Regions from separate parts of the Lysinibacillus sp. EB106-09-02-XG168 genome, predicted to be linked through region 1. Evidence: predicted binding sites of a transcription regulator. Region 1 holds the regulator's gene; the other holds the start of a gene.
The links. The regulator CtsR, encoded in region 1, represses protease genes until heat stress. The targets are predictions, from matches to a motif close to ATGGTCAATAAAGGTCAAACA.
Positions count from the first base shown of each region.

Region 2: a site for CtsR is predicted at 4,879-4,899, ahead of AC3WSO_RS04540 (ATP-dependent Clp protease ATP-binding subunit). Genes of this name have one in related genera too.

Region 1 is NZ_JBYTDN010000003.1:4,674,185-4,689,745, forward strand. It holds gene cysS (cysteine--tRNA ligase) at 1-1,376, opposite strand, end outside; gene epsC (serine O-acetyltransferase EpsC) at 1,373-2,023, opposite strand; T-box leader at 2,193-2,412, opposite strand; gene gltX (glutamate--tRNA ligase) at 2,463-3,923, opposite strand; gene ispF (2-C-methyl-D-erythritol 2,4-cyclodiphosphate synthase) at 4,015-4,491, opposite strand; gene ispD (2-C-methyl-D-erythritol 4-phosphate cytidylyltransferase) at 4,766-5,458, opposite strand; gene AC3WSO_RS23740 (PIN/TRAM domain-containing protein) at 5,471-6,556, opposite strand; gene radA (DNA repair protein RadA) at 6,898-8,274, opposite strand; gene AC3WSO_RS23750 (ATP-dependent Clp protease ATP-binding subunit) at 8,371-10,815, opposite strand; gene mcsB (protein-arginine kinase McsB) at 10,805-11,914, opposite strand; gene AC3WSO_RS23760 (UvrB/UvrC motif-containing protein) at 11,911-12,459, opposite strand; gene AC3WSO_RS23765 (CtsR family transcriptional regulator) at 12,474-12,944, opposite strand; gene AC3WSO_RS23770 (DUF4870 domain-containing protein) at 13,147-13,452, opposite strand; gene AC3WSO_RS23775 (class I SAM-dependent methyltransferase) at 13,574-14,257, shown strand; gene corA (magnesium/cobalt transporter CorA) at 14,322-15,281, shown strand; gene AC3WSO_RS23785 (hypothetical protein) at 15,352-15,561, opposite strand.
Region 2 is NZ_JBYTDN010000003.1:748,593-764,153, reverse strand. It holds gene fabF (beta-ketoacyl-ACP synthase II) at 1-272, opposite strand, end outside; gene AC3WSO_RS04550 (beta-ketoacyl-ACP synthase III) at 303-1,241, opposite strand; gene AC3WSO_RS04545 (YjzD family protein) at 2,447-2,641, shown strand; gene AC3WSO_RS04540 (ATP-dependent Clp protease ATP-binding subunit) at 2,689-4,815, opposite strand; gene AC3WSO_RS04535 (Crp/Fnr family transcriptional regulator) at 5,085-5,771, shown strand; gene AC3WSO_RS04530 (metal-sulfur cluster assembly factor) at 6,341-6,649, opposite strand; gene AC3WSO_RS04525 (prolyl oligopeptidase family serine peptidase) at 6,703-7,467, opposite strand; gene AC3WSO_RS04520 (Cof-type HAD-IIB family hydrolase) at 7,589-8,398, shown strand; gene AC3WSO_RS04515 (DegV family protein) at 8,753-9,610, shown strand; gene AC3WSO_RS04510 (alpha-amylase family glycosyl hydrolase) at 9,671-11,140, opposite strand; gene AC3WSO_RS04505 (YisL family protein) at 11,361-11,726, opposite strand; gene AC3WSO_RS04500 (fumarylacetoacetate hydrolase family protein) at 12,030-12,932, opposite strand; gene AC3WSO_RS04495 (hypothetical protein) at 13,079-13,375, shown strand; gene AC3WSO_RS04490 (DUF418 domain-containing protein) at 13,549-14,715, opposite strand; gene addA (helicase-exonuclease AddAB subunit AddA) at 14,815-15,561, opposite strand, start outside.

The DNA.
Region 1 (15,561 bases):
TGTCGCGTATCTTCTAAAATGATACCTTGTGCTTGCAAATGGTCACGAATTTCATCTGAACGGGCAAAATCACGATTTTTACGAGCTTCTATACGCTCCTGTAAAAGAGCTTCAATTTCTTCGTCTAATAACTCTTCTTCTTTTGCAAATTCAATACCTAAGACGTCACCTAACACCTCAAAAGTTTCAGTAAAACGCAATAATACTTTTTCATCAGTATTCGTTTCATTTAAATAAATATTTGCGATTCGCGCTAATTCAAATAATACAGAAATAGCATTGGCTGTATTAAAATCATCATCCATCGCTTCTTCAAAATGAGCTTTTTGTTCAGCAATTTTTTCAAGCCATTCTTCTGAGCAATCACCTAAGCTTGCTGTTGCTGTTAAACGGTGTTTGACATTGTTGTAGGCAGTAAGAATTCGTTCTAAACCATTTGCGGCTGCATCTACTAAATCCTTCGCAAAGTTAATCGGATGACGATAATGCACCGAAAGCATAAAGAATCGTAAAATTTGCGGGTTAATTTGTTTACGAATATCATTTACGAGTATAAAATTGCCAAGAGATTTGGACATCTTTTCATTATCAATATTAATATACCCATTGTGCATCCAATAACGCGCAAATGTTTTATCATTATGAGCTTCAGATTGCGCAATTTCATTTTCATGATGCGGGAATGTTAAATCTTGCCCACCAGCATGAATATCCATAGTATCTCCTAAATGCTCACGTGCCATTACTGAGCATTCAATATGCCAACCTGGACGTCCTTTGCCCCACGGACTTTCCCAGAAAATTTCGCCCGGCTTCGCAGCTTTCCATAGAGCGAAATCTAACGCATCATCTTTTTTCTCACCCGCTTCTATACGAGCACCGATTTTTAAATCATCCACCGCTTGGTGAGATAATTTACCATAACCATTAAATTTACGAGTGCGGTAATAAACATCACCAGCTGACTCATAAGCATATCCTTTATTGATTAAAACTTGAATGAATTGAATGATATCGTCCATATGCTCTGTTACGCGTGGATGTACATCCGCTTTCTTGCAGCCTAACGCTGTAATATCTTCAAAGTATGCAGCAATAAAGCGTTCCGTTAATTCATGAACCTCTTCTCCAAGTTCATTAGCAGCCTTAATAATTTTGTCGTCCACATCTGTGAAATTTGAAACAAATTTCACATCGTAGCCTTTGTATTGGAAATAACGACGCACTGTATCATAGACAATAACAGGACGTGAATTCCCAATGTGAATGTAGTTATATACTGTCGGACCGCAAACGTACATTTTTACTTTGCCTTCCTCCAGCGGTACGAAAGTTTCCTTTTGTCGTGTTAATGAGTTGAAAATTTGAATACTCATTGTATTTCTCTCTCCTTTTGTAAGCGTTCGATTTCCTGATTCATTGCTGCAATCTGCTTCTCGAAAGCTTGACAACGTTCTTCTACAGGGTCAGGAATATTTTGATGGTCTAGTTTTTTCTCTAGACGGACTCCATCCTTAATTACTATTTTACCAGGAATACCAACAACCGTAGCATTTGGTGGCACTTCTTTTAAGACAACTGAGCCTGCACCAATTTTACTATTTTCACCAATTGTAATAGAACCTAACACCTTTGCACCTGTTGCAACTAGTACATTATCCTCTAATGTAGGATGGCGTTTCCCTTTTTCTTTTCCTGTACCACCTAAAGTTACACCTTGATACAACGTTACATTATCACCAATCTCACATGTTTCACCAATGACAACACCCATCCCATGGTCAATAAAGAAACGTCGACCGATTTTCGCTCCAGGGTGAATTTCAATTCCAGTAAAGAAACGACTAATTTGTGAAATGGTACGGGCTATAAAATAAAAACGCTTTTTAAAGAACCAATGGGCCACTCGATGTGCCCAAGTAGCATGCAGGCCCGAGTATGTTAATATCACTTCGAATACACTCCGCGCTGCTGGGTCATTCTCAAAAATTGTTTCTACATCTTCCTTCATTCTTTTAAACACAAAAGCTCCCCCTTTTCATTTTGATCTGCCTTGATCCACCCTTTGAAATACTATAGCTGACTTTGATTTCACCCTAGTGTTAGCCGAGTGAGTTTTGGCGCATCCCCCACTTCAAGTCTATGTCGTCTAGAAAATAAAAAAACGCCCCTATCATCCCCAAAAAAGGAATGACAGAGACGCTAAAATTTGCGCGGTTCCACTCTGATTGAAGGCGAATGCCTTCCACTCTGGACGTTCTGTAACGGGAACGAATCGATAAAGCCTACTTTTTGTTCAGCTTCATGCTCAAAGGTGCATTTCAGTTTTGCCCAGGCTCAGACCACTTTCAGCCGGTGATGGTCCTCTCTTTAGAGCATGCGTCACTTACTTCTCCTTATCAACGCTTTTTCAATGTAAATACATTTTACAACGAACCAATAAATTGTCAATCAATTTCTACTTATTGCGCAAATTTTTCTACACGATCAATTGTTTTCTGTTTGCCAATTAAGCAAATTGCGTTCGGAAGTTCTGGACCATGCGTTTCCCCCGTCGTTACGACGCGGATTGGCATAAATAGATTTTTACCTTTGTGTCCAGTTTCTTTTTGAACAGCTTTAATAGCCGCTTTTACAGTATCAGGCGTAAATCCCTCTAAACTTTCAAGTTGTGCTTTAAATGCAGTCATTACCTCAGGCACCTGTTCACCTGCTAAAACTGCTTTTGCTTCTTCATCATATTCAATATGATCGTTAAAGAATAGGCGAGATAGTTCTACAATTTCAGCACCAAAGCTCATTTGATCATGATAAAGTGCGATTAAATCTGAAGCCCATGCACGTTCTTCTTCTGTTAATTCTTCTGGTAATAAACCAGCTTTTTGTAAGTGCGGTAAAGATAAAGCCACTACTTCTTCTAAAGATAACTTTTTAATGTATTGGTTATTCATCCAAGTAAGCTTTTGTTTATCGAACATAGATGGTGATTTTGAAAGACGCTTTTCATCAAAGATTTTAATAAATTCTTCTTTTGAGAAAATCTCTTCTTCCCCTTCAGGAGACCAGCCAAGTAATGCGAAGAAGTTAAACATTGCTTCAGGTAGGTAACCTAAATCTTTATATTGTGTTACGAATTGAATAATTGATTCATCACGTTTTGATAATTTTTTACGGTTTTCATTAATGATTAATGTCATATGACCATAGCTTGGATATTCCCAGCCGAATGCATCAAAAATCATCATTTGTTTTGGTGTATTCGATAAATGCTCTTCACCACGGAATACATGTGAAATTTCCATAAAGTGATCATCTAGCACTACCGCATAGTTATACGTTGGGATACCGTTTGCTTTAACTAGTACCCAGTCACCAATATCTTTTGACTCAAATGCTACTTGTCCACGTACTAAATCTTCAAATTCATATGTTACATTTTCAGGTACGCGCATACGAATTGTATATTGTTCACCCGCAGCTTCTTTAGCTGCAACTTCCTCTGCTGATAAATGACGGCAAGTACCATCATAAGTCGGAGCTGCTACACCTCGTGCTTTTTGTTCTTCACGAGACGCTTCTAATTTCTCTGAAGAACAGAAGCATTTGTAAGCTAAACCTTGCTCTAGTAGCTTTTCAGCGTGCTCTTTATAAATATCCAGACGCTCCATTTGACGATAAGGTGCATACGGTCCACCAATATCGATTGACTCATCATATTCCATACCTAACCATTTTAAGTTATCTAGCTGAGATGCTTCTCCGCCCTCTACATTACGCTCAACATCTGTATCCTCAATACGTACGATGAATTTACCGTTATGATGTTTTGCATATAAATAGTTAAATAACGCTGTACGCGCTCCACCGATATGTAAGAAACCAGTAGGGGATGGCGCGTAACGAACACGAACTTCTTTCGCCATAATTAAAAGCCTCCTAAATTTTCGTTCAAAAAATTGACTTTGTTCATTTTACCACTCTGTTACAGGAAATAAAAGCACTGTGAACCTGCTTTTATTTCTTCATCAATAGGATTGTCGCCATCGCCGCAATCCCTTCCTCGCGACCTGTAAAACCTAAACGCTCAGTTGTTGTTGCTTTAACATTCACTTGAGAAGGTTCTGCATGAAGCAATTCAGCTATACGATTTTGCATTTGTTCAATATACGGCGCCATTTTCGGACGCTGTGCCATAATCGTACAATCCACATTACCTAAAACATAGCCTTTATCCTCAACAATCTTCCAAATATGCTCTAATAATTTCGCTGAATCAGCATCTTTGAACGCAGGATCTGTGTCTGGGAAATGACGACCGATATCGCCCTCACCAATAGCCCCTAACGCTGCATCTGTTACAGTGTGTAATAAAACATCCGCATCCGAATGCCCTACTAACCCTTTTTCATGAGGAATTGTTATACCACCAATAATTAATGGACGCCCTTCTTCAAATGCATGCACGTCAAATCCTTGTCCCACTCGAAACATATGATTTTGAAACCGTCTAATAAGATAAATAAAAAATCCACCAATCGAAGCTCATTTACTTCAAGAAATATGCAGACTTAAAAAACTTCTATTCAGCTTATAAGGCAGTCTCATTCACCTTCCTTCACTTTTATATTTACTCTATATTATACCCTCACATTTTAACATATTTCCTAGGAAATTGAGTTAACAGTAAACCTTACTCTAGACTAAAGTTCAATTAAAAAATAAAATCTCATCAGCATCTACTGCTAATGAGATTTTTTGTATGCTATCATAATGTTTTCAAAGCACGTTTACGCAAGATCGCTTCACCAAAAACTAAATCCTCTTGTGTCGTCATCTTTACATTTTCGTAGCTACTTTCTACAATATGCACCTCATGGCCAAGACGTTCAACAAGCATTGCTTCATCGGTACCAAGGAAGCCCACCTTCTCAGCGACATCCTCTGCCTCTACAATCAAATCAAATTGAAATGCTTGAGGAGTTTGAATCATCCATAAGCTTTCTCGATCAATCGTCTCTTCAATAACACCATCACGTACTTTTTTCATTGTATCCTTCGCACGAACACCCGCAATCGCAGCGCCAAAGTCATGCGCACTTCGCACAAGATTCGCTATAATGGCGTGAGTAATAAATGGACGCGCAGCATCATGCACAAGCACAATATCAACCTGCTTCATTTCTTTCATGCAAGAATGGACGGAATGCTGTCGCTCTGCACCACCATCAGGTAAACCTTTAACTTTAGTAATTCCATACCTCTCTAGCATGTCCTGAATAAACACACGCTCCTCAGGCTTTACCGCAAGCCAAATACCTGTACACTGACTATCCTGTTCAAATACCTCCAGCGTGTGTACGAGGATCGGTTTTTCTAAAAGATTTAAAAATAACTTATTTTGCCCTGCGCCCATTCGCTTTCCACTTCCCGCAGCAGGCAATACTACTTCATATTGCACATTTCCCACTTCCTAGTCATCCTTTGGTTTAGCAAAAATCATTCGACCTGCTGATGTTTGGAGAACACTTGTTACGGTTACTGTAATTGCCTGTCCTATATAGCTACGTCCACCTTCAACAACGATCATTGTGCCATCATCTAAATAAGCAACTCCTTGATTATGCTCTTTCCCATCTTTAATGACCATCACTTGCATATCCTCACCTGGAATTACGACAGGTTTGACTGCGTTTGCTAAATCATTGATGTTTAGCACTTTAACGTGATGTAGCTCGCAAACTTTGTTAAGGTTAAAGTCGTTCGTCACAATTTGTGTATCGTAGCCCCTTTTCTTTGCAAGGCGCACAAGCTTTAAGTCAACCTCTTGAACATCCTCAAAATCCTCTTCAGTAATCTCAACCTTCGTCATACGTTCATCTTGTAATTTTTTTAATATATCTAAGCCGCGACGACCTCTTGTACGCTTTAACGTATCCGAAGAATCAGCAATATGCTGGAGCTCCGTAAGGACAAACTGTGGTACAACTAGTGTACCTTCTATAAAGCCTGTTTCCGAAATATCTGCAATACGACCATCAATAATAACACTAGTATCTAACAGTTTATAGCTCCCTCGTACTTCTTGAGGCTCTACACCTTCCGCTAGTTTTTTCTTTGTAGTGTTACCACGCAAAGTAAATAGCTGGATTAATTCCTCTCGCTTTTTAAAGCCCACACGGAACCCTAAATATCCAAGCATAAATGACAGTATAATTGGTAAAACCTTTGTAAAACTTGGTAAATCAATACTATCGATTGCAAAACCTAAGAAATAAGCAACGATTAGTCCGATAATAAGTCCAAGTGTACCAAATAATAAGTCACCCACCGGTACTTTAAATAGCACCTCCTCCATCCAGCTAATAAGCCTTACAAAATAATCCGAAAAGGCAAAGGATAATGTAAATAGTAATAGCGCTCCTAAAGCTACTGATACGTAAGGGTTATCAAGCCAAGGATTAGATGATAAATGAAGCAATTCGTATAATGGCGGTAAGAAAACAAGGCCTAATGCTCCTCCAATCAGTAAAAAAGCAATTTGAACAAATTTTTTCACAAACTGTCACCTCCCATTTTTAATATATAATTATACATAGTTTACTGCAGAAAATCTTTTATGACCCTATCAAAGCATCGGTAATTTCATCCATTTCCCGATCATCCTGAGTCTACTGAAAATCAATGACTAAAAATTTTTCACACTAAAATCAAAAATGCTCCTTGGCATCCGCTCTACATTAAGCAAGCATTTTCACAGACATTACCATAGACGCCAATACCCCTCTTTGAGTTTCCTACCTTCTATCTATGAATAAAAAAATCCAACACTCTGATGTTCAATTGCTGAAGGAAGTTAAAAGTGCATGTCAGAACATTGTCCAACATGCACAAACTACTTTATAGCTCTCTAAAACAAGCATTCAATGCATCCTTTATCGTTTCTACACCCACAATCTCAATACCTTGAGGAAAATCCCAACCGCCGATATTCGAAGCTGGTATGAAGGCGCGTTTAAACCCGAGCTTTGCTGCCTCAATCACACGTTGTTCAATACGAGATACACGACGCACCTCGCCAGTCAAACCTACTTCTCCAATAAAGCAATCCGTTGCCCTAACAGCTTGATCCTTAAAACTCGAAACAATACTTGTCAACACAGCCAAATCAATGGCAGGCTCATCAAGCTTCACGCCTCCAGCAACTTTAATATATGCATCCTGCGCCTGCAGCATGAGGCCCATTCTCTTTTCAAGGACGGCCATAAGTAGTTGCACACGATTTTGATCGACACCTGTTGCCATTCGTTTCGGATAATTAAAGCTTGTTGGTGTTACAAGCGACTGAATTTCAACTAGAATTGGCCGTGTACCTTCCATTGAGGCTACGATTGTTGACCCAGCCGCCCCCTGCGAACGCTCCTGTAAGAACAACTCAGACGGGTTTAACACTTCCTTTAAGCCACCCTGAAGCATTTCAAAGATAGCAATTTCATTCGTAGAACCAAAGCGGTTTTTTTGGCTGCGTAAAATACGGTGATTATGGTGTCGCTCTCCTTCAAAATACAATACCGTATCAACCATATGCTCCAAAATACGTGGTCCCGCAATTTGTCCCTCTTTTGTTACATGTCCGACTAAAAATATGGCAATTCCTTTTGTTTTTGCTATTCGCATAAGTTCTGCAGTACATTCACGCACTTGTGATACACTACCAGGTGCACTCGTTACCTCTGGATGAAAAACAGTTTGAATAGAATCAACAATAACAAACTTTGGCTTTACATCATCAATAGTCTGATTTAAAAACTCTAAATTTGTTTCAGAATATATATAAAGCTCCTGTGAGATTACCCCTAAACGTTCTGCACGCAGCTTTGTTTGACGGATGGATTCCTCACCAGAAATATAGAGCACACGATGCCCCTTATTTGAAAGCAACGCAGATACTTGTAATAATAACGTCGACTTCCCAATCCCAGGATCTCCCCCAATCAACACAAGAGAACCTGGTACGATGCCTCCTCCTAATACTCGGTTAAGCTCACCCATTTCTGTTGCAACGCGTGATTCCTCAGCAGCCTCAATTTGCATAATAGGGAGTGCCTTTTGTGTAACCGTAGCAGAGTGTTGGAATGCACCGCGTGGCCCTTTCGCAACGACCTCTACCTCTTCAACCATCTTATTCCATTCCCCACAACCTGGGCATCTTCCCATCCATTTTGCAGATTCATAACCACAGCCTGAGCATACAAATTTTGTTTTTTTCTTTGCCAAATTGCATCCACCTCGAATATTTGTTCTTATATTTATTATTGTACATAAAAAAAGACAGCTTGGCACTTAAAGCCTCGCTGTCTTTTTAAATCGCGATTATTTAGAAGTAGAAACTTCCTCTTTTTTCTTCACAACAAACTCATCATTCACATAATCAATGATCACTTGGTTCCCCTTCTCTACATTGCCTTTCAGTAGTTCTTCCGATAAACGGTCTTCTACTTGTTTTTGTAATGAACGACGTAGTGGGCGAGCACCATATTGAGGATCGTAGCCTTCTTCTGCAATTTTTTCAAGCGCCGAATCCGTTAACTCTAAAGAAATGTCTTGCTCTTTTAGACGTTTTGTTAAAGAATTCGCCATCATCGCTACGATTTCTTTTAAATGTTCTTTTTCTAGTGAGTGGAAGACAATCATTTCGTCTATACGGTTTAAGAATTCTGGGCGGAATGCTTTTTTCAATTCCTCCAGCATCGTACCCTTCATATCTTTATACTTCGTATCCGTACCACCGACATTGAAGCCAAGGTTTTTCTGATATTTTAAAGCATCCGCACCAACGTTTGATGTCATAATAACAACTGTGTTGCGGAAATCCACCACTCGACCTTTAGAGTCTGTTAAACGGCCATCTTCAAGTACTTGAAGTAAAATATTGAAAACATCTGGATGAGCCTTCTCAATTTCATCTAGTAATACTACAGAATATGGTTTGCGACGAACCTTTTCTGTTAGTTGACCGCCATCATCAAAGCCTACATAGCCTGGAGGTGAACCAACTAAACGCGAAGTCGAATGTTTTTCCATGTACTCAGACATATCAACGCGAATCATTGCGTCCTCATCACCAAACATAACTTCAGCTAATGCTCTAGCCAGCTCTGTTTTACCAACCCCTGTAGGGCCTAAGAAAATAAATGAACCAATTGGTCGTTTCGGATCTTTCAAGCCAGCTCTTGCACGACGAATTGCGCGAGAAATTGCCTCTACCGCTTCTCCTTGACCTACAACACGTTTGTGTAACTCTTCTTCAAGTTGTAATAACTTAGAAGATTCCTCGGAAGCAATTTTAGATACTGGAATTCCAGTCCACATAGATACTACCGATGCTACATCATCCACTGTAACTTTTGATTCGGCTTTACCTTGCTCTTCCTTCCAATTTTTTCTCGTAGTTTCAATTTCATCTTTTAGCTTTTGCTCTGTATCTCTTAATGATGCTGCCTTTTCAAATTCTTGACCAGAGACAGCTGCATTCTTTTCAGAGCGTACATTTTCCAGCTTATCTTCAAGCGCTTTTAAGTTTGGTGGCACCGCGAATGAACGCAAGCGTACTTTAGAGCCCGCTTCATCAATCAAATCAATCGCCTTATCTGGTAAGAAACGATCAGAAATATATCGGTCACTCATTTTTGCTGCCGCTTCAATAGCTTCATCTGTGATTTTCACACGGTGATGTGCTTCATAACGATCACGTAAGCCTTGAATAATTTGAATCGCCTCTTCTACAGTTGGCTCATCAACTTGAATTGGTTGGAAACGGCGCTCTAATGCCGCATCTTTCTCAATATATTTGCGATACTCATCTAATGTTGTTGCACCAATACATTGAAGCTCACCACGTGCTAAAGATGGTTTTAAAATATTTGATGCATCGATGGCACCTTCTGCACCGCCAGCACCGATTAATGTGTGCAATTCATCGATAAATAAAATGACATTACCAGCTTGGCGAATTTCATCCATTACTTTTTTCAAGCGATCTTCAAATTCACCGCGATACTTTGTTCCAGCAACAACCGTCCCCATATCAAGTGTCATAACACGTTTATCACGAAGAATTTCTGGCACTTCATTATTAATAATTTGTTGTGCTAAACCTTCAGCGATAGCTGTTTTACCGACACCAGGTTCACCGATCAATACAGGGTTATTTTTTGTACGGCGAGACAGTACCTCAATAACACGTGTAATCTCCTTGCTTCGACCAATAACAGGATCTAGAGTACCTTCACGAGCAATTTGTGTTAAATCACGCGCAAGGCTATCTAATGTAGGTGTATTGGCAGCCTGTGCAGCTTGTTGACCAGATTGAGCATTGTCATTATTGCCTAATAACAATAGCACTTGCTGACGAGCCTTATTCAATCCGACACCAGCATTATTTAATACACGAGCCGCTATCCCTTCACCTTCACGAATAAGCGCCAATAGTAAATGCTCTGTTCCAATATAGGAATGACCTAATTTACGTGATTCATCGACTGATAGCTCGATTACTTTTTTAGCTCGAGGTGTGTAGTGGACAATTGGGCCAACATCCTCTTTACCCTTCCCTACAAGCTCTTCAATACCCGCTTCAATCATTTGAGGGCTAATATCAATGGCTTCTAATGCTTTTGCAGCAATACCGCCACCTTCGCGGATAAGCCCTAATAAAATATGCTCTGTTCCAATTGATTCGTGCTTCCAACGAATCGCCTCTTCTTGTGCAAGCTGTAATACTTTTTGCGCGCGTTGTGTAAAACGATTAAACATCAAATGAATCCTCTCCTTTTCCTCGAATAATAGGCTTACTCATATTTTCTTGAGATAGTGCCTCACGAAGCATTTCAGCTCGTACGCGATCTCGCTCAGCAGGCGGCAAAACGTCCCCTGCATAATTCTGTAAAAAACCAGGTTGCATACTGACTACACATTCGTTTAATTTGGTCGCTTTAATACCTTCAATTAACTGTAAATCTACTCCTAAACGAACATTGGATAGACAGGTAGCAGCTTCCTCACTCGTTAAAACTCGAGCATATGTTAACGTACCTAAAGCACGGTACACACGGTCTTCTAGGGCAAGCTCTGCTTTTTCCATTAACTTGCCTCTTGCATGTCGTTCTTTTTGAATTATTTTTTCAGCGACACTTTGGATGTCCGCTAAAATGTCATCCTCTGTTTTTCCTAGTGTAATCTGATTTGACACTTGGTAAACATTACCTATATTTTCACTACCCTCCCCATATATTCCTCTTACCGTCATTCCTAACCGTGTCATTGCATTAATGATTTGATTCATCTGACCCGTAAGTGTAAGGGCTGGCAAATGCATCATGACAGATGCTCGTAAACCAGTACCAATATTTGTTGGGCAACTTGTTAAATAACCAAATGTATCTCGGAATGCATAAGGCAGAGCTTTCTCTAAGGTACGATCAATTTTATCGGCCTGCTCGTATGCCTTTTGAAGTTGAAAACTCGCTGTCATACATTGAATGCGTAAATGGTCTTCTTCGTTCACCATAATGCTAATTGATTCGTCATCCGATAAGAGCATGGAACCAACTTGCTCTTTTTTTGCAAGCTGAGGACTAATTAAATGTTTTTCTACAAGTATTTGACGTTGTAAAGGCGTTAAATCCTTAATAGCAAAATATGAAAAATTCCCTTGAAGTTCTGTACTGTCCTTTATCGCATGTGTAACTGCCTGTTCTACATGTAATGCTTCATCCTCTGTAAAGGCTAATGGAAAACGATAACCATCTAAATTTCGAGCAAGGCGAATGCGTGTACTAATGACAATATCTGAATAATCGTCCTCCACACTCATCCATGTTGGTGTAGCACGCTCTAAAAACGATTCAATCATCACGACACATCACCACCTTCAAATTGTATCTGTTTCTCAAGCTCCTTCACTTCATCACGAAGCTTCGCTGCCTCTTCAAAATGTTCTTTATCTACAGCAATCTTCATACGTTTACGAATATCCTCAATTTGCTTTTTGATGACATAAACATTGCTTCGAGCGCCGGGCATTTTCCCTATATGTTGAGGTCCAGCCTGTATACGATTAAAGAGCTTCGGTAAGTGCTCACTAAAGGTGTCATAGCAACTAGGACATCCAAATTTACCTTCTTTTAAAAACCGTTTATACGTAAATCCACATTGTGGACATGTTTGCTGTTGTGGTGGTGCTTGCTGCTTTTCACCCACTTTTTGTTGCTGCCATGTAGGTGAGCCAAACCAATTGGATAATAGCTGTTGAATAGATACTGGCTCTTGCTTAAATTCAGCATGAAATGGATGGAACTGCGAGGCGCAGACGTCACAATAATGGTGCTCCACCTTTTGACCACTTTGAACTTGTGTTACAGTAACCGTCGCATTACGCTGCTTACAATGTTCGCAAATCATTTCCATCACCTCTTTTATTTTTGCTGTTCATATTTAATCGTTGTTAGCATCGCTCGTAAAATTTTTGCTCGAATATGATCCCGTAACGGGAGTTGCAAATCGATAGTTGAGCGATCAACTGCTGCTAATATTATTTTCGCTTCTCGTCTTGAAATTACCTGCTCATCAATTAGTCGATAAACTAAATCTTCTGCCATTATTTGCGATGCCCCACCTGCAATTTGCCCGAGGACATCATCGATTAGATCAATTTGTGAATTCGCGCGGACACGTAAAATTCGAATGTATCCACCACCACCACGTTTGCTTTCAACAAGGTAACCTCGCTCGGCGGTAAATCTTGTATTAATTACATAATTTATTTGTGAGGGAACGCACTGAAATTTATCTGCAATTTCACTACGTTTTATTTCAATATGCCCTTCTCCACCTAATTCAAGTACTTGCTTTAAGTAGCCTTCTATGATGTCTGATATATTACGCATTTTAGGAATACACCTCGCTTACTACACTGACTTTGACTATCTTTGACTTTCTTTGAGTATATTATACAAAACGCTTGAAAATAATTGCAATTATTTCGCACACAGAAAAAAATCCGCCGAATGCTTTAGCTATAAGATACCCTTATTGGCAAAAGAAAAAACGCAAGCATATGCAACTAGCATATACTTGCGTCTATAGAAATTATACCCATCGACCAACAATTGGATAACGCCAAGACTCATCAGATAAAGCCTTCACAATACCGATAATTGGCGCGATAAAATACATAATCCCAAAAACAATTAAGAACGGTATACCAATGAGTAGGAAGCTAAAAATACCCGAAATTGTAAGTAAAACTATCATCACTACTTGGAACAGCAAGGCTTGCACAGAAATACTCTTTACCTCTTCCTCCGAACTAATTAAGAAAAATATAATAGGTACTAACCATGGCGCAAAAAATGCACTTGCGTGTATGATTACCTTAGACCATTTAGTTTCCATTTATATCAACCCTTCCATTTAATTTTTTTATTTTATGTACTATTTTTTACGGAAATACACCTTAAAAAGTTTCAATTTAAAATTGGATTTTTAAAAATTTTTGAAAGGCATGTGATACTCGATGGAATTTAATAACACACTTGCAAATGAATACGAAAAAGGTATTCGTCGCACGCTACCTAGCTACGATGCAATGCTACGTTTAACACAAACCTTTTATCAATCTGCATTACCTGAAAACGCTGAATTTTTAGTAGTTGGCTCCGGAAGCGGTAATGAAATTTTACAGTTCGCCGAGCAAAGACCCCATTGGTCATTTGTTGGTATAGATCCATCAGAAGCGATGCTACAAATTGCTGGCGAACGTTTAAAGTCTCTACCTAATAATATTTCTTTATATCAAGGAACTATACTGGATACTAAGCTACCTTCAGTAAAATTTGATGCGGCTAGCTGTGTACTAGTGCTTCACTTTATACAAGATGATCAAGAGAAGCTTGCAACATTAAAAAAAATAGCAAATAATTTAAAGCCTGGGGCTCCATTTGTGCTCGTCTCAAAATACGGGCAGCCAGGTACTTTAGAAACCGAGCTACAATTTGATTTATGGCGTTCTTATTGGCTACAGCATACAAAGCTATTACCATCAGACGTAGCGGAAATGGAGAAATCCATCCGTTCTCTTTCATTTATGTGTGAAGAGGACATATTAGCACTATTACAGCAAGCAGGCTTTACAAAACCATCTAGATTCTTTGCCACTACTTTATTTGGTGGTTGGATATGTTATAAAGAAAGCGTATAAAATTTTTTCTTGTGAAGTTCAATACACCTGTTAGGATAGAATTAAAAGAATTGAGGTGAATGCTGTGATACGCACTATTGGCATTACAAAAAATCAGAAACTTATAAAGGACTTTCCGCTTGAAGAGATACACAAAAACGAATTTGAATGGTACTGGGTCGATTTTAATTGTCCGACCGATGATGAAGAACTACTGTTAGATTCATTTTTCCATTTCCATCCACTCGCTATAGAAGATTGTTTAATGCGTTTACAGCGGCCAAAGCTCGATTTTTATGATGATTTCCATTTCTTTGTTATTCAAAGGATGAACGAAGAATTAACAGCTGAGGAAGTAAATATTTTTGTTTCTAATAAATTTATTGTTACGTTCCACAAAAATGTAGCACCGGAAATAGATCGAGTACAAATGATGTTAGAAAAACAGCCAAAGAATTGGGAACGTGGCACAGTATATTTAACGTACCAGGTAATCGATAAAATTGTTGATAACTATTTCCCACTTGTCTATAAAATTGAGGATCATTTAAATACACTTGAAGATGAGCTTACCTATCAAAGTAACCCCAACGCCATGAAAATTGTATTTGAATTCCGTAGTGATTTGCTAGATTTAAGACGCACCATTTTACCAATGCGTGATTTATTATATCGCATCCTTAACTCATACCGATTTTCACTTAATAAATCAGAACGAGCTTATTTCGGAGATATTTACGACCATCTGCTAAAACTCACCGAAATGATCGAATCTAACCGCGAGCTCACTGCTGATATGCGTGATAGTTATATGGCGATGAGCTCTACTCGCATGAATGGTATTATGATGACCTTAACAATTGTTTCAACTATCTTTATTCCCCTAACATTTATTGCAGGTGTTTATGGAATGAATTTTGACCATATGCCCGAGCTACATGGGAAGTATAGCTACTTTATCGTACTCGGAATTATGATTTTTATCGCATTATTCATGCTGGCAATCTTTAAACTTAAAGGCTGGTTCAATTTATTTAAAACATAAAAGTAAGCCATTTATTCATTTATCGACAAGCTAAAGGCACCTTAGATTTTTTCTAAGGTGCCTTTCACTGTTAGTAAGGACCGCGATCATCAACTTTATCTTCACCTTGCTGTGGAAATAAAAAGTATGCAAGTACACCAGATACTAATGTTGCACAGATAGTAATTAATAGTTGATCTAAGTCTGGTACTTCAGCATAGTAGTTTCTTAACATGTAAACCGACCCAATTGCTACAATTACCATAACCGGAATGACAAATTTGAAACGTTTCTTCTCCAT
Region 2 (15,561 bases), 3.9 Mb from region 1:
AATTGTGCATCTTCCATCGCCATGATAGATGCAGCTAAAGCATACTGTGTAAAGCGATCCATTTTACGAGCTTCTTTACGTTCGATATACTTTTCGATATTAAAATCCTTTACTTCAGCAGCAATTTTTGCTGCGAAAAGATCTTTATTTAAACGAGTTAATTCGCCAATACCCGATTTTCCAGCTTTAATGTTAGTCCATGTTTCTTCGATGCTATTTCCTAGTGGTGTAACTGCGCCAATTCCTGTAATTACTACTCGTCGTTTACTCATTGTATTACTCCCCTCAAGCATTTTTCGTTTTTATTTTCCCCATCTCATTGTAACGGCACCCCATGTTAGGCCACCGCCAAATCCAACAAGTACTACTAAATCATCATCTTTTATCTTACCTGCTTCAAGCTCATCTACCAACGAAATACCAATAGATGCTGCCGACGTATTCCCATATTTGTGAATCGTTTTTGACATTTTTTCCGGTGGTAGCTCTAGACGCTCACGCGCTGATTCCATAATTCGAATATTCGCCTGATGCGGCACTAAAAAATCTACGTCTTCTTTTGTTAAACCTGCTTTTTCTAAAACGTTCATTGCAGATTCACCCATTTGACGAACGGCAAATTTAAATACTTCACGACCATTCATAGCGATTGTGTCTTGCTGTGTTAAATACAAATTCTTACCACCTGTGCCGTCAGCTCCAAGCTCAAATGATAAAATACCTCTACCTTCTGATACTGGACCAATAATCGCTGCACTTGCACCGTCACCGAATAACACAGCCGTATTACGATCTTCCCAATCAAGTACTTTCGACAGCTTTTCAACACCTACTACTAAGACATATTTATAAGCATTTGATTCTACAAATTGCTTTGCTGTCACTAAACTATATATAAACCCTGCACAAGCAGCCGCTTGATCCATCGCAGCTGCATTAACTGCTCCAATCTGCTCCTGAACCATACATGCGACACTTGGAAAATTTTGATCTTGTGTTACTGTTGCTACAAGGATTAAGCCTATTTCCTCTGGTGAAATTCCCGCTTTTGCAATAGCCTCTTTTGCTGCAGCTACTGCTAAATCTGAAGTTTCCTGATCATCAGCAGCAAAATGACGTTGCTCAATCCCTGTGCGAGTTCGAATCCATTCATCCGAAGTATCCATTATTTTTTCTAAATCAAAATTCGTAACGACCTTCTCCGGAACGTATTTGGCAATTCCTAAAATACCAGCGTTCATTTAGCAACCCCTCTGCTTTCTTACTATCAATTATTAGTAACTGGTCATAATTATAACTCATAATGATGGAGAGGTGCAAGATGAATTAAATTTAACGTCCTCTTCACCATAACGGGGGTGATTTCTATTCCGACTTGGGGCGTCTGATAAGTTCTATTGCATCGGTTAGCCTCCACTCCAATCAACTTATATACATGGCATACAATTAAACAAATGTCATCTCCCACTTTTAGAGCTAATGCAAGAAAAAGCATATTTCGGGGGATAAGTGAGTATGAAAAATAATGGCGGTTAATAAAAAAAGCTGCAAATAAATTTGCAGCTTTGGCCTAACAATTATTATCAACAACGTAAAAGTTGATAACGCAAAAAGATGAAAGGTGGCTCTCGCATTAATCTGCGTACGTCCAATCTATTCTCTAATAGGTCGTTAAGGATCATGTTCTCTTTGGAACACTTAATGCTCTGAAGAAATCGCTTGATGAGTTGCAGTACAGAAGGTTTCAAACGACTTGTTGTACGTTTCTTTTTGTTAGGTTTGCTACCGTAGTTGTGTCAACGTAATCACTGATGCTTTAATCGTCTGGTGTTGCGGTGGTGTTTTTGGTTCAATAAACAACGTTGAGTAATACGCATCCGCAATGGTAATCAAGTAAATCACAAAAAGTAATCGTTTCATTCAATAGTTCAAAAATTCATTTCTCCCTTTTTTATCAATTCGAATTGTCTAGTTATAATACGAATGATCCGTAAAAAAGTTTCAAATTAAACATGACCAACGCAAAGATGCCCCCCATAAGCTACTTCGGAATGAAATAGCTTAGATCTAAAACATTTGTTGCCTTTTAACTTCTTTAATAATTCCTTTTAAAAATCCCCTCTCGAGACATATAAAAAGCGCCACACTTGAATTGCCTAAAATAACTCTTCAAACTCATACTGAAGAACAGGTGCAAGATGAATTAAATTAATGCTTTGACGGGGCTTGAAATCCTTCTAAACGCTACGACACTCAAGCATTTGTGACGTCTTTGAATTTCAGTGATGTATTGAAACTGCATTAAAAATAAAAAAAATGTTATTGTTGTGACAAATTCGCCATGTTTCACAGAAAAGATTCTTTTTTTTTCGATTTATGTTATGATATGATAATGAATATGTAGTAAAATTTTATGATATAAAAAAGTTCGGTTGAGGTGAAATTAATGCGATATATCGTAACATTCATATGGTCATTCCTACTAGTTTCAATGTTAAACTACGTAGTAGGCTCTGTACTTGGTGCAGAATTTGATATCGATACTGCTATTGTTACATCAGTTGTATTTACAATTCTTGTTTTCATTATCGGTGCAATTATTCCAAACGAGTCAACTCCAGAAGCTGCAGACAATCATTAATTCAACTAGAAAAACCTGTTTCGCTTAATGCGGAACAGGTTTTTTTGTTATTTTTCAACGACACATTGACCATCATACATTTTAATGTGTAATGTTTCTCCTGGTAATACTTCACCTCGAAGCAATTCTTTTGCAACCGCAGTCTCAATATATCGTTGCACGAAGCGTTTTAATGGTCTTGCACCGAACTGAGCATCTGCTCCTTGTTCTACAACCCAATCAACTACATTTTGTTCTACTTGTAAACTAATGTCTTGCTCTTCAACTCGTTTGACAAGCTGTTCGATATATTTCCATGCAATGGCTGTAAAATGCTCATCTGATAGTGCATGGAACATAATAATATCATCCATACGATTTAACAGCTCTGGTTTAAAATGTTGACGCAGTGCAGCCATCACTAAATCCTCAACAGCAACATCGTCTTCTTTTGCTTCCATTAAATAGCTTGAGCCAATGTTAGAAGTTAAAATGACCACTGTGTTTGTAAAGTTAACCATACGCCCCTGGCTATCAGTAATGCGACCATCATCTAGAATTTGTAGTAAAATATTTGCGACATCCGGATGGGCCTTTTCAATTTCATCTAATAATACAACTGAATACGGATTTCGGCGAACAGCTTCTGTTAATTGCCCACCTTCCTCATAGCCAACATAGCCTGGAGGTGCCCCTACAAGACGCGATACGCTATGTTTCTCCATATATTCACTCATATCAATGCGAATAAAATGATCCTCAGAATCAAACAATTGTGCCGCTAGCGCCTTCGCGAGCTCTGTTTTACCAACACCTGTTGGCCCTAGGAATAAAAAGCTACCAATTGGTCGATGCGGATCTTTGATTCCTGCTCGAGCACGCCATACCGCTTCTGTAACTAGCTGTACTGCATTATCTTGCCCGATTACACGCTCATGCAATGTATCTTTTAAACGCAATAATTTTTCACGCTCACCTTCTACTAATTTCGTCACTGGTATTCCTGTCCAGCGCGAAACAATTGATGCAATTTCATCAGCCGTTACCTCTTCACGTAAAATACGTGATTCCGCACCATTTTCTAATTGTTTTTCCATCTCTTGAATGTCCTTTTCAAGTGTAGGAATTTTTCCATGACGTAGTTCAGCTGCTTTATTTAAATCATATTTACTTTCTGCTTCATCTAAATCACGGCGGTATTTATCAAGTTTTTCACGTTTTTTCTGAATGCCATGTAACGCTTCTTTTTCGGTTTCCCATTGTTTACGCATGCCCTCAGAGGATTCTTTGAGCTTTGTTAATTCCTCACTGAGTTGCTCTAGACGTTTTTTACTCGCCTCGTCTTTTTCATTACGCAATGCTTGCTCCTCAATTTCGAGCTGCATAATACGGCGTGTAACTACATCCAATTCCTGTGGCATAGAATCAATTTCTGTTCGAATCATCGCACATGCTTCATCGATTAAATCGATCGCTTTATCTGGCAAGAAACGCTCTGTAATATAGCGATTGGAAAGCCCCGCTGCCGCTACGATCGCACGGTCATGAATACGTACCGCATGATGCAACTCAAAGCGCTCTTTCAAGCCTCGTAAAATGGAAACTGTATCTTCAATAGATGGCTCTCGTACAAGCACCTGCTGGAAACGACGCTCTAAAGCAGGATCTTTTTCAATATACATACGGTATTCATCTAATGTTGTAGCCCCGATACAATGTAGCTCACCTCGTGCAAGCATTGGTTTTAGCATATTCCCAGCGTCCATTGCACCATCCGTTTTACCTGCACCTACAATTGTATGAATTTCATCGATAAATAAAATGATGCGTCCCTCTGATTCTTTTACTTCTTTTAATACACCTTTTAAGCGCTCTTCAAATTGGCCACGATAACTAGCACCTGCTATTAAAGCACTCATATCCAACTCATACAGTACGCAATCCTTTAACCCCTCAGGAACATCGCCCTTTACTATACGTTGAGCTAACCCTTCTACAATAGCTGTTTTACCAACCCCAGGCTCCCCTATTAAGACAGGGTTATTTTTCGTTTTGCGTGTTAAAATACGAATGACATTACGAATTTCTTCGTCACGACCGATAACCGGATCCATTTTACCGTTTTTAACTTCTTCTATTAAATTACGTCCAAATTGTTCTAATGGCTTTTTGTCATTTGTTTGTTGAAATTGCATATTTAGCACTCCCTTTTAATAATGTTAAGCGGAATCCCGTTTGCCATTCTATTTTATAAGAAATGTTTGACCTTTTTTGACTAACTTTATTTTACAACACTCGACAAACCAGAGCAAAGAATCAGCCCTAAAATTTCTTCACTTATTACTGGAAAATTACGTTATAATAAAAGTGTATTTCTTAGATTTAGTAAATTACTCACCTAATTTTGTAATAATTAAACAATTTTTACGAAAAAAGAAAGAGATGTGTTGAAGATATGACTATTATGGATAATATACAAGAGAAATTTCACGATCTTTTTCAAAAACACGGTGTTTTTATTAAAGTGAATAAGGAAAGTAAAATCTTTTTAGAGGGCGAACGTGCGAAAGAAATTTATTATATAAAAACAGGAGCTATCTCGATTAGTCAGGAAACGGAGAATGGGAAGGAATTAACCATTCGTATTTGTGGTCCAGATAGCATCATTGGAGAAAGCTCATTATTTTGCAATTTTACGTATAATTCGATGACCGCTAAAGTACTAGAGCCCTCCAGTTTATATGTTCTTAGCCTTGATACATTAGAACTTTTACTAGTGGAACAGCCTATTTTAATGGTGGAGTATATGAAGTGGTTGCAAACAGAAAATTTAAAGCATCAAAGCCGTTTGCGTGATTTGATTTTAAATGGGAAAAAGGGTGCCTTATTTTCAACGCTTATCCGTCTTTCAAATACTTATGGGAAGCCGTTAGAAAATGACACTATTTATATTGACTTCCCGTTAACACATACAGAAATCGCTAATTTATGTGCGACGAGTCGAGAGATGATTAATCGCATGCTGAATGACTTAAAGAAGCACAATATTATATCTTTTGAAAAAGGTTATATAACCATTCACGATCTACAATTTTTAAAGGATGAAATCGCTTGTGAAAATTGCCCGTTACAAATATGTCGTATTGATTAATACACTTACATACGAAATCCCCGCCTATGAGTTATAACGGGGATTTTGTGTTCTATTATGTAAAAGAAATAATGTATGGCTCTTTTGCAAAGTGAGGGGTTGATTTCCGTTCCGGCTGGGCGCTTTCCTGGGGCGTCCGATGAGCCGCTTCACTCGCGATGCTCGCTCCAGGGTCTCATCTGTGACACTGATCCCCAAGGAGTCGCCCAGCCTCCACACCAATCAACCACATCACATAGCGTGAATCTTCTTGCTTATTACTAAAATTCATTGTAATAAAACAAAAAACTTTAGCAACAATGTTTGTCTGTGCGAAAATGTAATGCCAGCTTAGCAACATCAACAATTATTTTATGTAAGAGATTAAAGAGTCAGCAACACCAGATGTACAATAGCGTCTTATTAAAAGTTTATTCTGTTTAACTACGGTGAGTAGCTTCGAAAGGAAATCTCCCTAATTAAAGCATGCAACAGTCACAAAGATTTCTTTAACAGTTTTGTATTTCAAAACAGCAAAAATCCCCGCTTAGAGTTATAAGCAGGGATTTTTTATTGTGCAATAAGTTGAATTAGCGTACACCTAATGCCATTTTTGCATAGCGTGACATTCTATCTTTTGACCAAGGTGGATTCCATACAATATTTACATTTGTACTTTTTACCTCTGGAAGCTCACCTAATGCTGTATTCACTTGATCAACAATAACAGGTCCCATTGGGCAGCCCATAGACGTTAACGTCATTGTAACGGTTGCTGCACCCTCTTCATCTAACTCTACATCATATACTAAACCTAAGTTGACAATATCAATACCAAGCTCAGGGTCAATTACATTTTCTAATGCACCGAACATGCTGTCTTTCATATCTTGATCCATCTGTATTTCTCCTTTCGTCACAGTGTTAACTTAATCATAGCAGATGCATCTTATTATGCCAAATGCTGTGCAAGCCATTCAGTTGCTGCTAACATACCATCACGTGAAACAGCATGACCAGCTTTCTTATTCGCTAAAAATTTCAAGTTTTCTGGATTCGTTTCGTAATATTTACGTAAAGTTAAATAAAAATCATATGTTTCCTTGAAAGGTACAGTTTTATCTAACTCCCCATGCCAAAATAGGACAGGTCGTTCTGCAAATTTGTCTGGTGTTAGGCTCACATCATATTTAGCTAGAAGCTTATTCGTTTGTTGTACTTCTTCTTCGGACATTGGGAAATTCACACCGTTTTTAGCGAATTGCTGTAATTGATACTCCGCTAATTTAGTGAAACTTGGTGCACCCATACAAACTGCTGCTGTCTTGATCCAATCATAGCGCTTTAAACAGCCTGATGTGACAATACCACCCATTGATGTACCAGCAATGCCAATTTTATCATTCAGTAATAATTTTTTATTCTTTAATTCATTATATAATTGTTCCACTTCATGAATAGAATTTAAAACAATATCCCAAAAATGTAAGCTCAATTGCATCTCAGTCAGGCCTTCACTACGGTCGCCATGTAATTTTGCATCTGGCAATAGGACACGCACCCCTCTGCCTACTAATTGATATGCATAATGTAAGTTATGTTCTTTTGCACTCGTGAAACCATGTAAAAAAATTACTACCGGGGTTTCTTCATTCATATTTTCCGTATGTATATGTAATAAAGGAATATTTCCCCACAATTCTTTCTCAACAATCATCTTTGTCACTCCCAACATTTGTCTCATCTTTATGTTAGCAAACTTTTTTCACTGTGACAAAATTTTGACGAATGGTTTACAAAACGATACTATTCAAATTATAAGAAAGGGGCAATAAGCTATGAAACCGCATTTAATCGTTTTGGACTTAGATGGTACGTTATTAACGGACCAACAACAAATTTCAGCAAAAACTAAAAAAACATTATTGCAGGCAAAGGAGCAAGGCCATCAAGTTATGATTGCTACCGGCCGTCCTTATCGTGCGAGTGATCTTTATTATCACGAACTTGGCCTTACAACGCCCATCGTAAATTTTAATGGTGCTTACGTCCACCATCCTAAAAATGCTGCATGGCAGACTAAGCATACTCCTATTGATTTAAGCGTAGTACATGACGTCGTCAATTCCATCAATAGCTATGAATATGAAAATATTATAGCGGAGGTTAAAGACGATATTTATGTTCATACAGAGAACTCACGGATTTTAAATATATTTAATATGGGGAATCCTAAAATTACTCATGGGAATCTTTATACCCATTTACTTGATAACCCTACTAGTTTACTGATTCAAGCGAATGAAGTGAATTCAATGATTATTCGTGACCATTTACAGGCTGTCCATGCAGAAGTCATTGAACATCGTCGTTGGGGTGCCCCACTTCACATTATTGAAATTGTTCGCCGTGGCTTAAATAAAGCAGTAGGAATCGCTCATGTAGCACAGGATTTAGGTATCCCACGCGAGCGTATTATTGCATTCGGTGACGAGGACAATGATTTAGAAATGATTGAATATGCTGGTATCGGTGTAGCAATGGGCAATGGCATCCCTTCTTTAAAAAACATTGCCAACGAAATTACGACAACTAATAATGACGATGGCATCGCTAAAATGCTTATCGAGCGTTTGAAACTATCCTAGTAAATTAAAAACACCCTATTTTTGGATCATCACCATAAGTTGTGGATGTCATTCATTAAAATCTAAGCCATCTATAAAAGTTGCGCGAAGTACGCCCAGTCGGACGGAAATCAACCACACGTTATGGTGATGAGCCCATTTTTCACTTTAACTTTCGAGTTAACAATACACTGAGTTGCAATTATACTGAAACTCGATATGATAATATATCTATATAAAATTTTATTAGGAAGTAGTTTCGAGAAATATAGAGTGGAAATTGAAAACTCGACACGTGTTCACCTGTTATGTAGTATAGGTGTTTGTAAACTTCTCATATAGAGTTAAAAGAATATTAAATTAGGGGGACAAATAATGAAAATTTTTACTGATAGTGGCTGTGATCTACCAAAGTCTTACTACGAAGAAAACAATATTGAACTTCTTCCACTACGAGTGCAATTGAACAATAATGAATATGATGATGTCATTTCGATTGATTCCAAAGAAATTTACGACGCTATTCGTCAAGGTGCTCGCCCAAAAACATCCCAAGTATCACCAGAGCTATTTCTCAATCATTTCGAAAATCTAGCGAAAAATGAAGAAGAAGGAATCTATATTGCCTTTTCATCGGAATTATCAGGTACCTATAATACCGCTGTCATGATTCGCAATCAAGTACAGGAGCAATATCCATCCCTTAAATTAGCTATTATCGATTCTAAATGTGCTTCACTAGGTTTCGGCCTAGTAGTCGAAGAAGCCGTTCGCCTTCGAAATACAGGTGCTTCACTGGAAGAAATCGAAGCAAAAATTACAGCTCTTACCCCACAGATGGAGCACTTATTTACGGTGGAAGATTTAGATTACCTTGCTAAAGGTGGTCGTGTATCTAAGGCAAGCGCATTTCTTGGGGGGCTCCTAAGCATAAAACCCATCTTAAATGTAGAGGATGGTAAACTTGTACCGATTGAAAAATCACGCGGACGTAAAAAAGCCATCGCTCGCATGTTAGATTTAATGCAGGCGCGTGGTGAAAATTTCTCTGAAAAAGTTGTTGGTATTAGCCATAGTGATGATGTGGAATTTGCCAACGAAGTAAAGGCTTCTATCCAAGAAAGATTTTCACCAAAAGCTATTCAAGTAACAATGATTGGTTCAGCTATCGGCTCCCACGTAGGACCAGGTACAATTGCCATCTTCTTTACAAATAAAAGCTATCAAGCTTAACAAAAATCCCCCTCCGCACTGAAAAGTGTTGAGGGGATTTTTCATTTTATCCTACTAGGATTAGTTTAGAGCATCTTGCTCTTTACGTCGTACTTTACCTCGTCTAATAATAACAACTACAAATCCTATGAATATTAACCATACTAATCCTAGCGCTACCATATAAGGTACATTTAATCCTTCATCATTTCTAACTTGATAAATCTCTACCATTTCGCGATTTAAAATAACTGGATAAACGTCTTTTTCATTAATACGAACTTTTTCTTCATGTATAATACCGTTTAGCATTTTACCTTCACCAAGCTGAGCAGGTGTTAAATCAACGCGTTGTGTTTCACTAGTATTATTAACCATGATGACCCATTTCTCTTTATCGGACGTACGTGTAAATACAAGTAGGCCATTTTCATTTGTGAGAACTTCAAAATCACCGTCGCGTAATGTCTCAGATTTATTACGTAAAGATTGGACATTTTTAATATAATCGATTAATTCTGTATCAGTTTTAAAGTTATATATTTGGTGCGTAGCTGGCTTTTTTTCACCGTTCATTGCAATTTCTGTACCATATTGTACAACTGGAATTCCTGGCATCATAAATAAAGCACCCATCGCCATTTTCAAACGCGTTGGTGGGAACATATTTTCTGTTGCAGAATCAAATGTAAATCGATGCGTTTCTAACGAATCAATCATAATCTGAGTTGGTTTCTTACCTGTAAAAGGCTCCATCAACTTAGTAGAATCCATATCAACATTTTTAAAGATATTACGGTAAATATCAGCTGAAGCTTTAGAAAAGCTTGCATCAAAGTTTGCATCACTTTCTTCATTTGAAATGACATAGAGTGATTTTTTCGTATCCTTTAATGCTTTAATCACAGCATTGATAAACTCTGTATCAGCACCTGCAATATTTGTTAAACGCACCCCACCAACATCGTATGTAGAGACAAAGTCTGTTGCTGATTTAACAAGTGCGTCTTGTACGTCTTTGTTTGTTAAGTCCCACTGTACTTGTCCATTATTTGTTGAAGCAATCCAGTCCTTTTTCGCTGAATCTTTTGCCCACTCATGATTCGGACTTACATTGTTTAATGGGAAATCAACCATGATCGATACGTTTTTAGCTTTATAGGCCTCAATGACACTTTGAAACTCCTCAGCTGTTCCAAAATGACGCTCAATTGAAGAGTAGCTCGTTGGCATCGATCCATCATATTTCTCAGTGGCAAAAATCGGCCCAATAGAAGCAATTGTAAAGCCCATTTCTCCGATAAATTTTAGTTTATCCTGTAAACCTGCAAAATCGCCTCCTGCAAATTTAGTAGCGTCTTGCGTATTTGTATCAAAATCGTTAGTGCCCGAACCATTAAAGAAACGGTCAACAAGTAAATCATAGATGCTTTCTTCTGCAATCGTTCTTGTCGACGCCTCATCAGCATGTGCAACTGGTGTAGCACTCACTAATGAAGTTGCTAGTAAAAGCGATGCAGCTGTCGCACTTATCCACTTTTTGAATTTCACTTTAATTCCCTCTCTTTCAAACCAATCCTCCGTCATTTTACCAAATAAAATAGTCTCCTCGCTATCATTTCAAAATATTTTCCGAAAATGACAAAATGAATTACGGCAAAAAGGTGTCAACTTCTCCTTCAAATACAATTTATCGACTTGATCGTGGGACCTGAGCAATTTCACCTTCAAAAAAAAGCCGTGAAGCGAGAACTTCACGACTTTTACAAAATTATGCTAAGAAATTAATGTTTAATGGTAGCTTAAATCCTAAGAACAATGTGATAAATAAGAACACCGCAAATAAAATCCAAATCAGACCAGTTGGTTTATTTTTCTTCTGGCGTACTAATACCATTTCCATCATACCAATGACTAAAATACCGAATACAAATTTCAGACCGTATAGCATCGGGTCTCCAGCTTGGTATTTGAAGAATAGTGCTCCACCAGTAATGATAATTAAAATGTAGAATAAACGTAATGTCATATGTAAGCCTTTTGACTGCTTGCCCATTAATGCCGCAATTAAAAAGATTACGATTGCAACTACCCAAGTAGTAATATGCAAATGCGTTTGGCTAGTTAAGAAACTCATTATTGTCCCACCTCATATTCTTTTTTCTATCAAACTCTATCCTACCATGTGATGGAAAGGGTTTCAAACATTACAATAGTGTTCATATAATATACATCAATTTTACCTCGATATCATTGCATCCGGAGGCTTTTGGCCAACAAATGTCTTTTGCGCGAAAGCGAAGCGACAGCAGTACAGATGTTGGTCACTCAGTCGTTACCACAGGACGTGGCATTCTTAAACTGGGTTCCTCTATTTCAACGGATGTTTGGACACCCAAATAAAAAATCCGCGGAGATAAACTCACGCGGATTTGAAAAATTATTCAAAATGATTCACTAAAGTACCGATGCCTTGGATAGATACTTTTACAGTATCACCAGCTTTTAAGAATTGTGGCGGATTCATGCCTTTGCCAACACCCGCTGGAGTCCCTGTTAAAATAACGTCACCTGGCTCTAATGTAACATGCTGAGATAAAATCGATACTAATGATTCTACAGTGAACATCATATCTTTTGTTGAGCCGTTTTGACGTACTTCGTCGTTCACTTTTGTAACGACTGTTAAATCTTGTGGATTCGGAATTTCATCTTTTGTTACAAGGTAAGGTCCAAGTGGACAAGTTCCATCCAAGCTTTTTCCTAAGAAAAATTGCTTATGTTTTTCTTGTAAATCACGAGCTGTTAGATCATTGGCAATCGTATAGCCAAATACATAATCGTATGCTAAGTTTTTCGGAATATTTTTACCACGTTTACCAATGACAACCGCTAATTCGCCTTCATAATCCATTTTAGATGAAAGATCGGCATGAATAGAAATTGTTTGGCCATCAGCAGCAATAGCAGTCGGAGATTTTGTAAATACCATTAAGTCTGTTGGAGCTACTTCTGCACCCATTTCTTTAGCATGTTCATCATAGTTTTTCCCAATACACATAATGTTTTTTGGTGTGCGTGGAATCGGTGATAACCACTCGATCACTGTAAATTCACGTTTGAAACTATTAGCACGGTCTGATTTTTCAGCGGCTTCTACTAATTTACGAATCTGTTCAACAAAATCAAAGCCTAGAGCAATGCCATCTACAATTGAACTTGAAAAAGAAGGGAGAACTTGAAGTTCATTTTGAATAGCGAGTACATCCCATACTGCTTCTTCTTTTTTTACTTTTGGTCCAAAGCTTACATGTCCACCTAATTTAAATGATAAAATTTTCATGATTTTCAGAGCTCCTTCTTTTTTTTACATAATACAACAAAATTATAGAAATTGCCTTACTTTTGCGACAACTTTTTTTATTCATAATAATTTGTAGGCACTTCACCATAACGTGTGGTTGATTTCCGTTCCGACTGGGCGCTTTGTTGCTGCCGCTTCGCTTCCGCACAGAGCATAGCTTCCTGGGGACGTTCGATGAGCCGCTTCGCTTCACTGCAGGGTCTCGGGCCAGCACGATGCTGGTCACGAAGGCGTTATCACAGGACGTGATGGTTTTAGCCTTCGTTCCTCTATCGCTGATCCCCGAGGAAGTACAATCAACTTATATCAATTTCGCCTTGGCGTATTTGCGTCTGGATTTTGAATTGTGCCCCGCACAATTCATTCCTTTAAAAATCCATGACATCCGCCAGAGACTTTATATTCATAATGAAGATAAATAACATACGTTTCAACAAATGCTATCCCAACTTTTGATAATGAGCAAATCGCAAATTAATTATTCTTACTATACAAGACGTATTCATTAACTTTATGTTGCCCTCACATTTAAAATGAACGCTAATTTCCACCGCAGATTGTGCGTTTTTTTGCACGAGAGTCAAGCCCTCAACAATTACCCTACTTTAGTTTTCGCCTTATACGTTAACTTGCGCCATAAAGCCTCTAACGGACCTTGTTGCCATTTCGCTAGCCAAATTTCTGCCACAACCATTTGAACAATAATAATGCTTACCGCAATTAGCACGCCAGTTGCGACGTTTACTTTTCCATACAAGCCAAATCCAAACTGATAAAACAGACATGTTCCAATGACCGATTGAAGTATGTACATCGTAAACGACATACGCCCTATTTTCGCAAAAGGACTAAGTAATTTTGGTACAATTGGAAGTAAACAAAGTAAAACAATGAGTCCCGTATAGCCTACTGCTAAAATTGGACCACCTATATATACTTTCAAGTAGTCTAATAAATACGTACGCGTAAACATGATCGGTGCGCTTTTAATAAAAATACCAATTGCTAACCCAGCCACTGCTAATCCAAACCATAGCCATTTAAGTTCTCTCGCTTGTTCTACTAAACGCCATTTAGAGGAAGCGGCACCAATTAACATAAATGGTAGAATTGTAAATAACGCCACAAACCACATGCCGATCTCTGCCTGAACAGATAAATCAGTTAGACGTTGCATAAATGCATCGACCCAGCTCCCTGTTCCATAAGCTGTTATCGCCTGCTCTACTGAAGTAATATCTAAATACTCATCAATCTTTGTATTAAAATTAATATATCCTACTACAAATAACATAAAAGCTTGCATGACACCGCTAATCATAATGCCAATCGATAATAGCCAAATTGGATGTAGACGTAGTAATAGCACTAAAAAAACGCCGCAAAATGCATACAACATCAAAATGTCGCCCCACCAAATGAGCACAGCATGTAGCAAACCAAATACAAATAATACAGAAAGTCTTCGAAGTCCTATCGCATAAAAATTTTGTTCACGACTTTGTGCTTTCTGCCATTGCATAGCGAGTCCGTAGCCAAATAACATGGCGAACAGTGGATAAAAGCTACTTTGTACATAAATATCTAAATTTTGCTGCCACACTATATCTGACGGTGTTGTAAACCATGATGCCAAATCAATATAGGGCATTGGCAAATAAAAGGCAAACATATTAACGAGTAAAATGCCTAGTAGGCTTATACCACGTAAAATATCTAATGTTGCGATGCGCTCCTGCAACATTGTCGGTTTTAACTCCACAAAAAAGCCTCCTCTATGTATATGGTGAAAACAGGACTTTCTATCACGCATTCCCTTATATGAAACTACCTCAGATAGCCCTGTTTTCACCGCTTTCACTTATGCATGTAAAACCCGTTCAATATCAAATAAATATAAAACCCTATCACTCACTTTAATTTGAAGGATCGATTCAATCGCCTCACTATAAACTCTAAGCTGGACACCATATCGTTCTGTAAGTTCTTTCGTTAGTGCTGGTTCCTCAGCAAAATGTGATTGGATACGATCTGTCTTATAATCAAGCAAAATCCATTCCCCATTTTCATCCTCAAATAAGCAATCAATAATTCCTTGTACAATTTGAGCGTCGCCATCTTCATCTACTCTACTAATCGTAAATGGCAATTCCCTTCGAATTGTTTTTGCTTTTTTAAAGCGTTGTCCAATGTCTGTTGTAAAGAAATTATATATTTTTTTCGACGGAACAACTTTCCTCTCAGCCTCGGTCAGAAGCTGTCTATCCACTAAATTAGTGACAAACTCCTGAACCTCCTGTACGTCCGTAAAGCCGTTTTGAGGGACATGTTGCATAACTGTATGAACCGCTGTCCCTATTTCTGCACCTGTCAGCTGCTTGTCCTGTAAAAAGGTTGGACGGGGTGCAACGGTCGTCGTTTTTTGCTTAGAAGGTGCTGAAAAGTAATACTCAGGCTCTTCCTGTCTCTGAAGATTTTCTAAACGCTTAATTTCACTTACAGATGTTTTTGAACGTTTTTGTGTTGATTTCTGAAACGTATACTGTGCTTGAAACCGCATCGTAATTTCCGACTCCAAAGCTTCGTCCTCGGGCGTTTCTAGCAATTG